DNA from 2 places in the Serratia sp. LSHTC3 genome. Region 2 is predicted to be linked to the other one. Evidence: predicted binding sites of a transcription regulator. Region 2 holds the regulator's gene; the other holds the start of a gene.
What was found. Region 2 encodes CRP, which controls carbon source genes, mostly activating them, when cyclic AMP is high. Its sites were predicted from a motif close to ATGTGANNNNNNTCACAT; they were not measured.
Positions count from the first base shown of each region.

Region 1: the regulator CRP is predicted to act here: its motif matches at 1,976-1,993, upstream of yrbN (protein YrbN).

Region 1 is NZ_JBXUNP010000003.1:161,392-164,932, forward strand. Features, by position in the region: gene pnp (polyribonucleotide nucleotidyltransferase) at 1-870, shown strand, start outside; gene nlpI (lipoprotein NlpI) at 999-1,883, shown strand; gene yrbN (protein YrbN) at 2,006-2,080, shown strand; gene AC2CGI_RS13645 (DEAD/DEAH family ATP-dependent RNA helicase) at 2,070-3,541, shown strand, end outside.
Region 2 is NZ_JBXUNP010000007.1:23,025-26,565, reverse strand. Features, by position in the region: gene AC2CGI_RS21480 (YccS/YhfK family putative transporter) at 1-1,428, opposite strand, end outside; gene crp (cAMP-activated global transcriptional regulator CRP) at 1,479-2,111, opposite strand; gene AC2CGI_RS21470 (OsmC family protein) at 2,494-2,901, shown strand; gene AC2CGI_RS21465 (phosphoribulokinase) at 2,939-3,541, opposite strand, start outside.

The DNA of each region.
Region 1 (3,541 bases), on a different contig from region 2:
AAACCGGAAGATTTCCCGTACACGGTTCGCGTGGTGTCTGAAATCACCGAATCCAACGGTTCTTCTTCCATGGCTTCCGTGTGCGGCGCGTCTCTGGCGCTGATGGACGCTGGTGTGCCAATCAAGGCTGCCGTTGCGGGTATCGCGATGGGCCTGGTGAAAGAAGCCGACAACTACGTGGTTCTGTCCGACATTCTGGGTGACGAAGATCACCTGGGCGACATGGACTTCAAAGTGGCCGGTAGCCGCGACGGTATCACCGCGCTGCAGATGGACATCAAAATCGAAGGCATCACCCGCGAAATCATGCAGGTGGCTCTGAACCAGGCCAAGGGCGCGCGTCTGCACATCCTGGGCGTAATGGAACAGGCTATCAGCACCCCGCGCGGCGATATCTCCGAATTCGCACCGCGTATTCATACTATCCGCATCAACCCGGATAAAATCAAAGACGTGATCGGTAAGGGCGGTTCCGTTATCCGCGCGCTGACCGAAGAGACTGGCACTACCATCGAAATCGAAGATGATGGTACAGTTAAAATCGCTGCGACCGACGGTGAGAAAGCGAAATTCGCTATCCGTCGCATCGAAGAGATCACGGCAGAGATCGAAGTGGGCCGTATCTACCAGGGCAAAGTGACCCGTATCGTTGATTTCGGCGCATTCGTCGCTATCGGCGGTGGTAAAGAAGGTCTGGTGCACATTTCTCAGATCGCCGACAAGCGCGTTGAGAAAGTGACCGACTATCTGCAGATGGGTCAGGAAGTGCCGGTTAAGGTACTGGAAGTTGACCGTCAGGGCCGCGTGCGTCTGAGCATCAAAGAAGCGATGGCGCCGGAAGCAGGTTCACCTGCGCCTGAAGCAGAATAACTGTATAGATAGTTTTACAGCTCCCCACCACGGGGTTGGGGGCTGTTCGTATCGCGCGGGTAGGATGCCCGCGTTTTAGCAAACGGAGGACAGGACGTTCATCCAATGTTTGTCTTCGGGAGTGGGAAATGAAGCCTTTCTTGCGCTGGTGTTACGTTGCGACAGCACTCATGCTGGCAGGATGCAGCAACCATGATTGGCGTAAAGACGAAGTTTTGGCAATCCCGTTGCAGCCTACGTTGCAGCAGGAAGTGATCCTGGCGCGCATGGAACAAATTCTTGCCAGCCGGGCACTGACGGATGACGAACGCGCACAGCTTTTATATGAGCGCGGTGTGCTGTATGATAGCCTCGGGTTACGTGCATTAGCGCGCAATGATTTCTCGCAGGCGCTGGCGATACGTCCCGACATGCCGGAAGTTTTCAACTACCTGGGCATTTACTTAACGCAGGCAGGCAATTTTGATGCTGCCTATGAAGCGTTTGATTCTGTACTAGAGCTTGATCCAACTTACAATTACGCGCGTTTAAACCGGGGCATCGCACTGTATTATGGCGGCCGCTTCCCGTTGGCGCAGGATGATCTGCAGGCGTTTTATCAAGACGACCCAAACGATCCCTTCCGTTCGTTATGGCTGTATCTGGTGGAGCGAGAAATCGATCCCAAGAAGGCCGAGGTAGCGCTTCAGCAGCGCTATGACAAAGCGGACAGAGGGCAATGGGGATGGAATATTGTCGAATTCTACCTGGGCAAGATCAGCGAAAAAACGCTGATGGAACGCCTCAAGGCAGATGCAACGGATAACACTTCGCTCGCTGAGCATCTCAGTGAAACTGACTTCTATTTGGGTAAACACTACCTGAGTCTGGGGGACAAGGACACCGCTTCGGCGCTGTTCAAACTGACGGTGTCTAACAACGTTCACAACTTCGTTGAGCACCGCTATGCATTGTTGGAATTGGCGCTTTTGGGCCAAGAGCAAGACGACCTATCGGAATCGGACCAGCAATAGCTGACGAACACCTATCAGCCTGATGAACATTGGTTTTTAACCAAAGTTATCGCCTTCACGGGCGAGGGCTTTTTTGTTCGTTTTATAATCTAATTTGAGCCGGTTCACACTTTTCAATGAAAATGACTGAAAATTTTCTCGACGAGTTATGTAGACTGGCTGCCATTATTAATGAGGCACGTGTACATGACGACTGAGTTTGAAACCTCTTTTGCCGATCTGGGGCTGTCTGCTCCAATCATTTCCGCCCTGAACGATCTGGGCTATGAAAAACCATCTCCGATCCAGGCTGAGTGTATTCCTCACCTGTTGAACGGCCGCGACGTGCTGGGCATGGCGCAGACCGGTAGTGGTAAAACTGCAGCGTTCTCGCTGCCGCTGCTGCACAACCTGCAGGCAGACCTGAAAGCACCTCAGATCCTGGTGCTGGCGCCGACCCGCGAACTGGCGGTTCAGGTTGCTGAAGCGATGACCGATTTCTCCAAACACATGAACGGCGTCAACGTGGTAGCCCTGTACGGCGGCCAGCGTTACGACGTGCAGCTGCGCGCTCTGCGCCAGGGCCCGCAAATCGTTGTGGGTACCCCAGGCCGTCTGCTGGACCACCTGAAGCGCGGCACCCTGAACCTCTCCAATCTGAGCGGTTTGGTGCTGGATGAAGCCGACGAAATGCTGCGCATGGGCTTTATCGAAGACGTAGAAACCATCATGGCTGAGATCCCGGCTGAACATCAGACCGCGCTGTTCTCCGCCACCATGCCGGAAGCGATCCGTCGCATCACCCGCCGCTTCATGAAAGAGCCGCAGGAAGTGCGCATCCAATCCAGCGTCACCACCCGTCCGGACATCAGCCAGAGCTACTGGTCGGTCTACGGCATGCGTAAAAACGAAGCGCTGGTGCGTTTCCTGGAAGCCGAAGACTTTGACGCGGCGATCATCTTCGTCCGTACCAAGAACGCGACCCTGGAAGTGGCCGAAGCGCTGGAGCGCAGCGGTTACAGCAGCGCCGCGCTGAACGGCGACATGAACCAGGCGCTGCGTGAGCAGACTCTGGAGCGTCTGAAAGACGGTCGTCTGGATATCCTGATCGCGACCGACGTTGCGGCCCGTGGCCTGGACGTTGAGCGCATCAGCCTGGTTGTCAACTACGACATCCCGATGGACTCCGAGTCTTACGTTCACCGTATCGGCCGTACCGGTCGTGCGGGCCGCGCTGGCCGCGCGCTGCTGTTCGTGGAAAACCGCGAACGCCGCCTGCTGCGCAACATCGAACGCACCATGAAGCTGACCATCCCGGAAGTGGAACTGCCGAACGCAGAACTGCTGGGCGAGCGTCGTCTGGCCAAGTTCGCCGCGAAAGTTCAGCAGCAGCTGGAAAGCAGCGATCTGGACCTGTATCGCGCACTGCTGACCAAACTGCAACCGGAAGAAGAGCTGGATATGGAAACTCTGGCCGCAGCGCTGCTGAAAATGGCACAGGGCGAACGTCCGCTGATCCTGCCGCCGGATCCGGTCTTCAAGCCGCGTCAGCGCCGCGAGTTCAACGACCGTGACGATCGTCGCGGTGATCGTGGCGACCGTCGTGACAGCCGTGACGGCGATCGTCCGCGTCGCGAACGTCGTGACGTTGGCGAAATGCAGTTGTACCGCATCGAAGT
Region 2 (3,541 bases):
CAGCGCCAGCAGCTGCAGGGTGTAAACCGCCGTGACCGTAAAGCCAATCACCGACAGCCCGTAGTTCTTGCGCGAAACCAGGTAGGCCAGCAGCGTGATCACCAGCATGATGCTCAGCGTTTCTCCTTCCGGCAGCTGCAGCTGCAACAGCCCGGCCGCCAGCAATAGCCCGGCAATCGTGCCCAGCGCACGGTGCTGAATACGCACCCGGGTGGCGTTATACCCGTTTTGGCTCACCAGCATGATGGTGAGCAGGATCCAGTAAGGCTTCGGCAGGTTGAAAACCGCACCCAGGCTGCTGCCGACCGCCAGCGTCACCCCCAGCCGCGCGGCGTTGCGCAGGGCGGTGGATTTGAACGACAGGTAGCTGGCCAGCGCCGGCCAAAACGGCAGGCGGTGCTGGCCGGGCATCAGGTCGCGGCGGTACAGCGGATGCTGGGTGCGCAGCAGGCGAGCGATGCGGCTGAAGTGGTAATAACAAAACTGGCCGACCGGGTTATCGGGATGCTGCGCCGCCATTTTTTCCAGCGCCGCCAGTTCGTGGCTCATGGAGAAGCGCTTCGAATGTTGATGGTAGAGAATATCGTGCGCCACCACGCGCAGCCGGCCGGCGATCACCTGAGCGTTGCGGCGAATGATCGCTTCGGCCTGGCTCTGCTCCACCAGTTTTTGCACCTCCTCCGGCAGATGCAGGCTGACGGTGATGTGCTCCTGCAGATCCATCGCCACCTGAAAGGCGCGCTGCAGGCGCTTTTGTTCGAGGTTGTTGGCGTGCGGCAGGAAATTGAGCTGTTGGTATAAAAGGCTGATCAGATCCATCACCTTTTGTTGGCGCACCAGCAGCGGCGGCAGCGCGGTTTGCGGATCGGTGTGCTGGGTCAGCAACGAGTATTTGGCTTCGAAATAGTCAGCCAGCTCCAGATAGAGCTGGCTGAGCGTCTCGCGCATTGGCTGTTCTTTCCACAGCTTGAACCAGAACCAGGTGAATAAGCCGTACCAGACGGTGCCGATCGCGTACAGCAGCGGCGCCTGCCAGAGGGGTACCGTGCCGGCCGTGCTGAGGGCGAAAATGGCGGCCACCAGCGCCGCCGGCAACAGCCGGGCGTGCAGCGGGCTGATTTCGCCGGTGATGCCGAGCAGCAGCGCCAGGCCCAGCATCAGCGCCGGCAGCGGCACGTGCCACAGCAGTGCCTGTTGCAGCAGCACGCTGCTGAAGGCGAACAGCGAGCCGCCGACGATCAGCCGTTTAAAGAAGCGCTTATGCGGCGTGTCCAGACCGGCGATATTGCAGCAGGCGGGCACCAGAGAGAACATCAGGCCGAGCTGCAGCTGGCCTATTAACAAGCCGAACAGCACCGGCAGACACAACACCAGCGTTTGTCGCAGTGCGTAGTTGATTTCCGGGTGGTAGATCAGGCGGCGCCACATGGCAGAGAGCAGATAAAAAAACGGCGCAGACTGCGCCGTTTCTTCGGGGATTAACGGGTGCCGTAGACGACAATGGTTTTGCCGTGGGCGGAAATCAGGTTTTGATCTTCCAGCATTTTCAGAATACGGCCAACGGTTTCACGCGAGCAGCCGACGATCTGGCCGATCTCCTGACGGGTGATCTTGATCTGCATGCCGTCCGGGTGAGTCATGGCGTCAGGTTGCTTCGCCAGATTCAGCAGGGTTTGCGCGATGCGGCCGGTCACGTCCAGGAAGGCGAGGTTGCCCACTTTTTCGGAGGTGACCTGCAGGCGGCTCGCCATTTGGGCGGACAGACGCATCAGGATGTCCGGGTTCACCTGGATCAGCTGGCGGAATTTCTTGTAGGAAATTTCGGCCACTTCACAGGCGGTTTTCGCGCGAACCCAGGCGCTGCGCTCCTGGCCTTCTTCGAACAATCCGAGCTCGCCGATGAAATCCCCCTGGTTGAGGTAGGACAGGATCATCTCTTTACCTTCTTCATCCTTGATCAGCACCGCGACGGAGCCTTTCACGATGTAGTAAAGCGTTTCGGCCTTTTCACCTTGGTGAATCAGCGTACTCTTCGATGGATATTTGTGGATATGGCAATGAGACAGGAACCATTCGAGAGTAGGGTCTGTTTGCGGTTTGCCGAGAACCATTCGCTGTTATCCTCTGTTGTTATCGCTGCCTTGTGTCACAGGGGTCAGAGTTCCCTGTAAAACCCGCCTGTAGCCGCAGTTATGAGCGAGGGCTACCGGCAAGTTTTGAGGCGTGTCATAAAAATACGCTGTCGCTCTAGCATATTAACTTGCCGTAAGCGCTGCAAGCTACATTCTGTTAACATACCGGTAAAGGAGCCTTTCTCTGGGCGTTTCCCTGAAATGCAGTGTCCCGGAAAGATTTATTGCGGCTCTGTTTGTAGCACAGAGTAAGGCGGGTGTCTCGTGTTGTCTCGCTTCAGCATGATTAGCATCAGGTTACGTTGCCTGTTTCTATGCGAAAGCGTACTCTGATTTTAAGAAATCAACCGGAGTGACCAGAATGCAGGCAAGAGTTAAGTGGGTGGAAGGGTTAACGTTTTTGGGGGAATCGGCCTCCGGCCACCAGGTGCTGATGGACGGCAACGCCGGTGATAAAGCGCCCAGCCCGATGGAGATGGTGCTGATGTCGGTGGGCGGCTGCAGCGCGATCGACGTGGTATCCATCCTGCAAAAGGGGCGCAACGACGTGCGCGACTGCGAGGTGAAGCTGACCTCCGAGCGCCGCGAAGAAGCCCCGCGGTTGTTCACCCATATCAACCTGCACTTCATCGTGACCGGCCAGGATCTGACCGACAAGATCGTCGAACGTGCGGTGAACCTGTCGGCGGAGAAATACTGCTCGGTGGCGCTGATGCTCAACAAGGCCGCCACGGTAACCCACAGCTTCGAGATCCGCCAACCGGCGTAATCGAGGCGGAGCGCGGCCGGCGCCGCGCTCAACGCATTTATTCGATCTTCTTGCCTTCCAGCAACCGTTGCACCAGCGGCGCCATGATCAGCTCCATCGCCAGCCCCATTTTGCCGCCCGGCACCACTAACGTATTGATGTGCGAGATAAACGATCCCTGCAGCATCGCCAGCAAGTAGGGGAAGTCGATCTGGTCCAGCCCGCGGAAGTGGATCACCACGAAGCTTTCATCCAGTGAGGGAATGGCCTTGGCGGCGAACGGGTTGGAGGTGTCCACCGTCGGCACGCGCTGGAAGTTGATGTGGGTGCGCGAGAACTGCGGCGTAATGTAGTTGATGTAGTCTTCCATCGAGCGCACCACCGAATCCATCACCGCTTCGCGGGAGTGGCCACGTTCGCCGGTATCGCGGATCAGCTTCTGGATCCACTCCAGGTTGACGATCGGCACCACGCCGACCAGCAGATCGACGTGTTTGGCCACGTCATGGTGCTCAGTAACCACGCCGCCGTGCAGCCCCTCGTAGAACAGCACGTCGGTCGGCGCCGGCAGCGGCTCCCACGGGGTGAAGGTGCCCGGCACCTGATTGTAGGGCACCGCTTCGTCGTAGGTGTGCAGGTACTTGCGCGAACGGCCGGTGCC